Regions from separate parts of the Limnobaculum parvum genome, predicted to be linked through region 2. Evidence: predicted binding sites of a transcription regulator. Region 2 holds the regulator's gene; the other holds the start of a gene.
The links. Region 2 encodes LexA, which represses DNA repair genes until DNA is damaged. Its sites were predicted from a motif close to TNCTGTATGTACATACAGNA; they were not measured.

Region 1 (4,816 bases), 1.7 Mb from region 2:
TGAGAAGGCTTCAAAAGCTGCTATGCTACAAATGTTACACGGTCACTCAATTAGGTGCTTTATGAAATATCAGCAGTTAGATAATCTTGAAAGTGGGTGGAAGTGGAAGTATCTGGTTAAAAAACATCGGGAAGGTGAAGAGATAACTCGCTATCTAGAATATAGCGCCGCCCAGGAAAAAGTGGATGAGTTGCTGCAGTTAGAGAATGAACCGTATCGGGTTCATGAATGGATCGGTGCTCATATTAATCCTGATCTATTAAACCGGTTGAAACAAACTATCCGAGCCAGACGTAAACGCCATTTTAATGCAGAACAGCAGCACACGCGTAAAAAGTCTATCGATCTTGAGTTCTTGGTGTGGCAGCGTCTCTCTGCCTTATCTCAACGCCGTGGGTCAACGCTATCTGAAACTATTGTTCAGCTTATCGAAGATGCTGAAAGAAAAGAGCAGTATGCTAATCAGATGTCGTTACTGAAACAGGATTTGAAAGATATTTTAACTCAGGATAAGTGATATCTGCGGTGAAGCAGAGAAATGCTGATGTGATTGGTCAGTTTTATTATTCTTAATAAAAAACCCCGCAGAGCGGGGTTTTTGCATAACGCTATCTTAGAGGGCTATTACTTTCTAACAGCTTCTTTAACTTCAGTTACGATGTCTTTAGCGCCTTTAACTTCGATCTCTACACGACGATCTGGAGACAGACAGTCGATCAGAGCAGCACCACGTTTCAGACCATCACAGGTAGAACCGGTAACTGGGTTAGATTTGCCTAAACCACGAGCAGAAATCTTATCAGAAGGGATGCCTTTAGATACTAAGTAGCTAACAACGCTATGAGCACGTTGTTCAGACAGTTTTTGGTTGTACTTTTCAGAACCGATACGGTCAGTATAGCCCAGAACAACTAAAGAACCGTTGGTTGGGTTGATTGAACTTAATTCACCGTATAATTGATCCAGAGCTTGCTTACCTTCTGGCTTCAGGTTTGCTTTGTTGAAAGCAAACAGAACGTCAGATTTCAGAGTGAAACGCTTAGTTTCAACAACTGGTACAGCAACTACTGCTGGAGCTGCAGCTTTGGTTTGACCAAAACGGTAAGCTAGGCCTAAGCTCAGCATGCCGTTGTCTGGACGGGTATTAACGCTATCAGCGTCGCCGTTACCGATGTTGTTAACCCACTGGTAATCTAAACGAGTAGCGATGCTTGGAGTGATAGCGTATTCAACACCAACTGCTGCCAGTGGAGAAATACCGGTATCGTGAGCTTTGCCTTCGCCACCAGATGCTGGATGAACTTTAGCGTCACCACGCCAGCCCATAGCACCTAAACGGGTGTAGATATCCAGATCGTTCATGATTGGATAGCTCAGTTTAGCTGCTAATTGGATGCCTTGAGCTTTATAAGCGGCACTGTTATCACCACGGTAAGTCATACGACCTAACCAGTCATAACCTAATTCAAAACCTAAATATTGGTTAGCTTGATAACCGAAATAAGCACCAGCACCTAATTGATTAGGGTGGGTATTTTGGTTGTTCAGTGTATCTAAACCATTACCGTTCTTGTAAAAGCCAGTGTCATGGTAAGAAGACCAACCCACTTTAGCACCAGTGTACCAAGTGTTGTCTAATGGAGCGGCCTGTGCTGCAGTAGCTAAACCGGTCAGTGCCATTGCTAGTGCAATTGCTGTCTTTTTCATTTTGCGCCTCGTTATCATCTAAAATAGTAGTGATATAAGTTAATGCTATGTGGTTCTAGTTTTAAAGTTCGAAGTTAAAGTACCCACATCAATCCATGACTGACATCGAGAATCCGGAACCATAAAGCAACCTAATCAAGGTAAAGTTTACAACGTGTAAGAAAAGTTACAAGTGTTGAGTACTAAAAGCAGATAAAAATATCCTGATTAGTTTAATTATTAACGTCTGTGTTACGTCAGTAACTCCTAATTAAAAGCTAATCTGAGAGACAGTATAATAATCAAGTTGAATAAATCATAGTGATAAATTAATGATTATGAGAGAAGAAAGGAAGGTGTTAAGCATTCTGTGCTATTGGTGGATTCTTATAATGTAACATAAAATTACACAACAGGGGGTTTGTAATTTTATGTTAACTTAAGTAAAGATGCGATGAGGTCTGATAATCCAATTGTTTGATACAGAGGGAAGAGTTGTTTCTGACGGCAATAAAAGAATCTTTACCATTGGAAGTAATTATATTGGGTTATGATTATCCGTGGGAAAATGTCTACAAATCCCCCTACATTTAATATTTAATGTCTATTTTTAGTCTATTAATGTATTCATCTACAAAATGGGTGCAGGCTAATTGGTAAATATAAATATTTACTTAAAATAAGTTTTAATGCTTAGGCCTTTTCTTATCAATAGCAACGCATTGGGCTAAATTTCAGGGCGTAGTATTACGATGTGTTATCAAATTTCTAACCATATATACCCTATTGGTTGATTATATAGGGCACTATATCGGTTAGTGCCAATGAGATTTACTAAACAGATCATTATGCAACAGGGAATTCTGTAACATTGGAAGAGGTTGTAAGATGAATCCATAACAATCACCTTCCTTTGCCGCTTGGTTTAATCTTTCTTTAAGCGTCATACTCATGGCGGGTAACCAAGCAATTACAGAACTGAAGTTACCGCTACGTAATGCTTTCTCCATCATTTCAATGCCGCTCTCAGTTGAAACAGAATTTAATCCGATGGTTTTATTTTCCGGTAATCCCAAACTATTTATCCAATAGCGGTTTAGGCGACGTTCAGGTGAAAGCCAAAGTTGCCAGCGTGGTTGATGGCCTAATTGCTGAAGGAAAGGAAGTAACAGGTGAAGTGTGAATGGATTTTGCGGATCGTAGATGATTTCACTCACTTGTCTGGAAGTATAAACATGCTCCTGGACAGAACCTATGGTATTAGTTAATGCATATAAAGCGTTATGTTGTGTTTGTTGTATTGAGCGCATAATTTAATCACCTGTAACTGTACTGTATTTTTATACAGTACTCGAGGCGTTGTAGGAAATCAAGTATTTTCATGATGCTTCGCAAATTTTGCATTAATTATGAATTAACTCACTATGACTTCTAGATATTTTTTGAAAATTGATTATGTTGAAAATAGTTTCGACACGTTACTTTATGTCGTTACATATCGAACTAAACGGAAATTATCTATGAACAGCAACATAAGAGGTCATATGGACAGAGAAAATACCAAACAATTAGTCAGGAACGTTATCGAGCATTTTAGCGAATTGGGAGAACTCACATCTCGTTCAATGTTTGGGGGCTATGGGATATGTAAAGGCAAGGTAATGTTTGGATTAGTATCTGAAGATAAATTTTATTTAAGAGCAAACAACCAACTGGAATCAATTTTTGTTACGTATGGTATGAGTCAGTTTGTGTACAACAAGAGGGGGATCCCTGTGTTACTGAAGTATTACCACGTGAATGAGTCTCTATGGAGGAATAAAGAAGTTTTACGACGATTTGCTACCTATGCACTTTCTGCGGCTTCATCTGAAATGAGGGAAAAAGATACTCAGGAGTATGTGAGAATAAAGGATTTACCCAATCTTAATTTGGCAATAGAACGGATGTTAAGGCAAGCAGGAATTAAATCTTGTGAAGAGCTATTTAGCCTAGGGGCATTACATTCTTTCATTAAGATTCGAGAAATGAAAAAAGGTATTAAACTCGAGCTACTTTTTTCATTAGCGGGCGCAATAGAGGGGTGCCATGTTGCTATTTTACCCGCCGAACTTCGTAATGATTTGGCCGAGCAGTTGGAGCTTTATGATAAGACAAAAAAGTAGATTTTGTTAATGCTGAAAAAATAAAATAATTCAATAAATAGCGCTCTTAATTGGTGGACACGGGAGATGTGTTTATCTCAGTATAGATTGTATCTGACAGAGAGATAAACTCAGGCAGCAGCCCAATTATTAGCGCTAGTTGTTGTGTAACTAATTGGTTTTTATTTTTAGAATGACTGCTGAGTATTTTGATTTTTTGATTAACAGCATTGAGAGTTGAAATTATTTTCTCATTCTGTTCAGTATTTATTTGTAACGCATCATCAATATAACAAACAGCATCATCAAGAAGAGACAGTATTTCTGGGCTATCGGTTAACTGTTCTCGTTGGGCCCCTAATGCTGAAATGTAACCCAGCAAAGAGTGGCTTAAGCAGAGTAAGCGGAAACCATTATCCAACTTACGGGCATCTTTATTCGGTTCCGCAGCCATGCTGGAAATTACAGAGGCCAGTTCAGCATCACAGTTGTGGGCATTACGTCGTACTATTCGGTAGTCGACACTGTTGTTCTTGCCCTGATGATATTGCTCCAGTATGGCATCAAGATAACGGCAATTTGCATCAATAGCATTCTTCAGTACTACGGGTAGCTGTCTGAATTTCCAGTCAGGCCAAATAAAACTAACCGCAGCCCAGGCAATACCGCAACCTAGCAGTGTATCGATAATTCGGGGAAGAGCGACTTGAAAACCTTCGCCTAACAAGTTAAAACAGCAAAGTACTAATAGTGTGATAAACATGGTCGCATAGGCATAACGAACATTTCGGAAGGTAAAAAACAGAACGCCACTGATAACAATTAGGATTAGCTGGCCTTCCTGAGAAGGAACAAAATAGAGGATTGGTAGACCCAATAAAATACCAGCGACAGTACCCACAACTCTTAACGTCAGACGAGTTCGAGTTGCATTATAGTTCGGCTGGCAAACAAATAAACTGGTTAGCATAATCCAGTAACCATTT
Region 2 (4,816 bases):
ATACCGGCAGCAATGTGCGGTGGTACCAGTCCTTGATGATAGAGCACATAGGAGAGCAGAAGATAGTCCATATGACTACGATGGCTTGGTGCATAGACAATACCATGACCATCCTGTGCTAACTGACGAACGCGTTCGGCGTTATGGACATGGATACCTTGATAAAGTCGGTTCCATGTCCAACTGAGCACCCGATCAGTGACTCGCAGCGTTTCATAGGTAAAGTTAGCTGCAATCTCTTCCATCATCTCGACGGCGTTTTGTTTGGCTTTAGTCAGCGATATCTTCTTTGATGCAGCCTCTTCCTCAACCGCTTTTTCAATGGCTTTTGAGGTCAGTAATTTATTGAACAGATCCTGACGCATCGGCAACTTTGGTCCGGTTGCGGCAAGGCGCTGTCTGGCAAAGTGCATACGGGCAACGCGAGCCAGCTTTTGGGCTATGGTCTTATCGGTACCGTGCTCATTCGCCATATAACGTAATGAAACAGTTTGGGAAAAGCGTACAAAACTGTCGCGGCCTAACCACAACACCACGAAAAATTTCTGAATTCCGTTAAACAGTTGAAGGCGAGGAGCGTCATGGCTTTCATGACCTTCGCGACCAGGAGAGCGACCAAACATCACGGAGACTGGAATCATCTGGATATCCAGATCGGGATGATTGCGGTGCAGGTCCAGATAATCGTGAAATAGCTTTATTGACTCTTCTTTTGGGGCGTAATAGCTGAAAACCCGTGGGCCTTCATGAATAAAAACATAACGGGGCAGTAGCTGACCATCAATCTCATAAGGTTCTAATGGGTCGGGTAATTCCTGAGCCAAACACTGTCCACGTAGGGTTAACAGGTCTGCTTTTGAGTTATAGGGCAGGACATACAATATTGGGCGTGTGGTATCTAATCCCAGTTCAGCAATGGGATCAGAAGGAATACACTTGCTACGAACCAGCATTTTTATAGGTATATTCAATAGCTTATAGTAAAGTTTACGCCAACCAGACATAAATATTTCGAGCCTCATATAGATAACGAGTCGCCAGAATACCAGAACTCGGCGCGATCTGTGATGATGTGATGAATGATTATTGCTAAAATTGGGCAGAATTTTTTTGAGGATTGATGAATGAACCAAGTGACAGGGCTTACTCGTATCATTAAAGCAGCAGGATATTCATGGGGTGGCTTACAGGCCGCCTGGAAAAATGAAGCTGCTTTTCGTCAGGAAATTGTGCTGCTGCTGGTGGCCATTATTCTCGCCAGTTGGTTGGATGTCACCCTCGTTGAACGAATCTTGCTGATTGGTTCGGTGGTATTGATTGTGGGTTTTGAAATTATCAATAGTGCGATTGAAGCGGTCGTTGACCGTATAGGTACCGAACACCATGAGCTTTCGGGTCGGGCGAAGGACATGGGATCTGCGGCTGTACTGATTATGATATTACTGGCGCTGTTTGTCTGGGTTTCTGTGCTTTGGAGTCATTTTTCTCGATATATCTCGTAAATATGAAATATGAAGGTTTTCATCTAGCGGATACCTGTATATACTCACAGCATAACTGTATAAAAAAACAGGGTAAGGGAATCGAAAAATGAAAGCATTAACCGCTAGACAGCAACAAATTTATGACCTGATTCGCGATCATATCAATCAGTCAGGGATGCCGCCGACTCGTGCAGAGATTGCCCAAACCTTAGGGTTTAAGTCACCCAATGCGGCAGAAGAACATTTGAAAGCTTTAGCTCGTAAAGGGGTGATTGAGATCATTAATGGGGCATCTAGGGGGATTCGTCTGCTGCTGGAAACGGAAGATGTAGGCCTCCCGTTAATTGGTCGAGTCGCCGCAGGTGAACCTTTACTGGCTCAGGAACATGTGGAAAGTCATTATCAGATCGATCCGGCGCTGTTCAGGCCGCACGCTGACTTTTTACTGCGCGTTAGCGGCATGTCAATGAAAGATATTGGTATTATGGATGGCGATCTGCTTGCGGTGCATAAAACTCAGGATGTACGTAACGGCCAAGTGGTGGTTGCACGTATTGATGATGAAGTCACGGTTAAGCGTCTGAAAAAACAAGGTAATGTTGTTGAGTTACTGCCTGAAAATGAAGAGTTTTCACCCATAGTGGTTGATCTGCGTGAGCAGAGCCTAACCATTGAAGGGCTTGCAGTGGGTGTTATTCGTAACGGCGACTGGATGTAATTAAGCAATATCCAAAAATTAGATATTGGCTGATGTGAAAACGGATAGCGAATATAGCAGAAAATCAAAAAGCGCCTTAGGGCGCTTTTTGATTTTCTGTCCCTTTGAGCGAGGCTCAATACGCACCGACGTTAAGTCCAAATGGCCTTCCGATCGAGCACAAAGCAAATATTATTTCTATTTTTAAGGAGGTGAAATAGAAAGGATAATTAAAATGGATTAATAGTTAATGTATTATTTATTAGCACATTGTGAACAAATACCATGAGTTTCCAGTACGCTATGCTGAATCGTGAAGTGACTTTTTTCCGCCAGTTCTTTCAATCGTTGATCTATACCTTCTGCGTGATGCTCGGTCACTAATCCACAGCTATCACAAATGAACAATGCAGAAGTGTGCAGCGGCTCACCTACATGATGGCAAACTACATAGCTATTGGTGGATTCGATTTTATGAATAAAGCCCTGCTCAAGTAAAAAGTCGAGTGCGCGATAGACCGTAGGGGGTTTGGCTTGAGGTTCAGCGACACGCAGCAGATCTAATAAGTCATAGGCGCTGATAGCATTCTTTTGTTCCGCCATTAGGCGTAACACCAGACAACGCTGAGGAGTTAAACGCACTGCTCGCTGATCGCACAGCTTTTGGGCTTTTGTCAGCATAGACTCAATATTGGCTGATTTCATTGGTATCTCTGTTATTCACAATCCTGATAATGATTCTACCATGCTTAATAAAGAACGCCGATAGCATATCCCTCAACCGAATAATCGTGGGAAGGGCGATAACAACAGTTGCCGTTTCTATGGTAAAATGTCGGTAATCATCCCGCCGAACCCCATGCTGGTATCGCGTTCGTCGATCAAGAAAACTATCTGGTAGCCGCTAATTTCTTTATGAATTCTGATAAATCAATACAATACCCCATGCAGCGCTTTTCCGTTGCCCCGATGCTCGACTGGACCGATCGCCATTGTCGCTATTTCCACCGCTTATTAAGCGGGCAAACGCTGCTGTATACCGAAATGGTCACTACCGGCGCGATCCTGTTTGGCAAGGGAGATTATCTGGCATACAGCCGGCAAGAGCAGCCGGTTGCGTTGCAGCTAGGGGGGAGTGAACCTCAGGCGCTGGCGGAATGCGCTAAGCGCGCGGAAGAATTGGGCTATAGCGAGATTAACCTGAATGCTGGCTGTCCTTCCGATCGGGTGCAAAACGGACGTTTTGGCGCTTGCCTAATGGCGGAACCTGAACTGGTGGCTGAATGTGTCAGTGCAATGAAGCAGGCGGTTTCCATACCGGTAACGGTAAAAACACGAATTGGGATTGATGACTCTGATAACTATGAGTTTTTGCAGCGTTTTATTTCCGTTGTTTCAGAGCGGGGCGGTTGTGATAACTTCACGCTTCATGCGCGCAAAGCCTGGTTATCAGGTTTAAGTCCAAAAGAGAATCGGGAGATTCCACCGCTGGATTACTCTCGAGTCTATTTGGTTAAGCAAGAGTTCCCTCATTTGACCGTTGCCATTAACGGTGGCATTAAAACGTTGGAAGAAGCGAAGGTTCATCTGCAACATGTTGATGGCGTGATGATGGGGCGTGAAGCCTATCAGAACCCGGGGATACTAGCGCGAGTTGATAGTGAACTCTTTGGTATCGAACGGGAAATCCCTCAGGCCGCTGCGGTAATTGAGGCGATGTATCCTTACATTGAGCAGGAGCTCTCTAAAGGCACTTATTTAGGACATATCACCCGCCATATGCTGGGACTGTTTCAAGGGATCCCCGGCGCGCGTCAGTTCCGCCGGCATTTAAGTGAGAATGCGCATAAAGCCGGAGCGGATGTTGAAGTATTGCGACAGGCACTGGCGATGGTGACGGAGAAATCCAGTTAAGTTTGTTCTAAATCCAAATAGTAAAAAGCTTCTATGACAGAGTCCCTTAGACTGCGGACTGACTTACTCAACGGGCATCAATGGATATTCCGGCCGTAATGACAATTATGCGTATGTCATCATTGAGCCCGGCCGGAAAACCATCTTTAATGCAACTATTACGTTTTTTTTGGTTTTATCACGGAACGACTTACTCGTGTCCCGCCAGATTTCTTGGGCGGTATGGTGCTTCCAGTCTCGCCACCTCTTCATCACTCAACGTTAATGACAGGGCAGCGACGGCATCATCCAGATGGTGCGGTTTAGATGCACCAATAATTGGGGATGTCACCACTTTACGGTGCCTTACCCAAGCCAATGCTATCTGTGCAGGAGGAACGCCGCGGGCGGTGGCGACCTGTTCTACCGCGCTAACGATGGCATCTTCTTCTGCCTGATGGTTGTACCAATGATGTGCTGGCGTATCGGTGGTTGCCCGAATAGTTTGATTCTTTCTGGATCCAGTTAATACGCCGCGCGCCAGTGGCGACCACGGTGTGACGGCAATTCCCATCTCTTCGCACAAAGGCAACATTTCTCGCTCTTCTTCGCGATATATCAGGTTGTAGTGATTCTGCATTGAGACGAATTTGGCCAGCCCATGCTGCTCTTGTAGGGATAACATCCGCATAAACTGCCAGGCATGCATTGAAGATGCGCCGATGTATCTGGCTTTGCCGGA

Region 1: sulA (SOS-induced cell division inhibitor SulA) is a predicted target of LexA. The motif match lies at 3,017-3,036, and genes of this name have one in related genera.

Annotation. Positions count from the first base shown of each region.
Region 1 is NZ_CP029185.2:1,541,204-1,546,019, forward strand. Features, by position in the region: gene matP (macrodomain Ter protein MatP) at 62-517, shown strand; gene ompA (porin OmpA) at 625-1,707, opposite strand; gene sulA (SOS-induced cell division inhibitor SulA) at 2,502-2,996, opposite strand; gene HYN51_RS06215 (TfoX/Sxy family DNA transformation protein) at 3,207-3,851, shown strand; gene yccS (YccS family putative transporter) at 3,898-4,816, opposite strand, start outside.
Region 2 is NZ_CP029185.2:3,281,121-3,285,936, reverse strand. Features, by position in the region: gene plsB (glycerol-3-phosphate 1-O-acyltransferase PlsB) at 1-1,004, opposite strand, end outside; gene HYN51_RS13740 (diacylglycerol kinase) at 1,125-1,502, shown strand; gene lexA (transcriptional repressor LexA) at 1,591-2,202, shown strand; gene zur (zinc uptake transcriptional repressor Zur) at 2,437-2,886, opposite strand; gene dusA (tRNA dihydrouridine(20/20a) synthase DusA) at 3,097-4,095, shown strand; gene HYN51_RS13720 (aldo/keto reductase) at 4,286-4,816, opposite strand, start outside.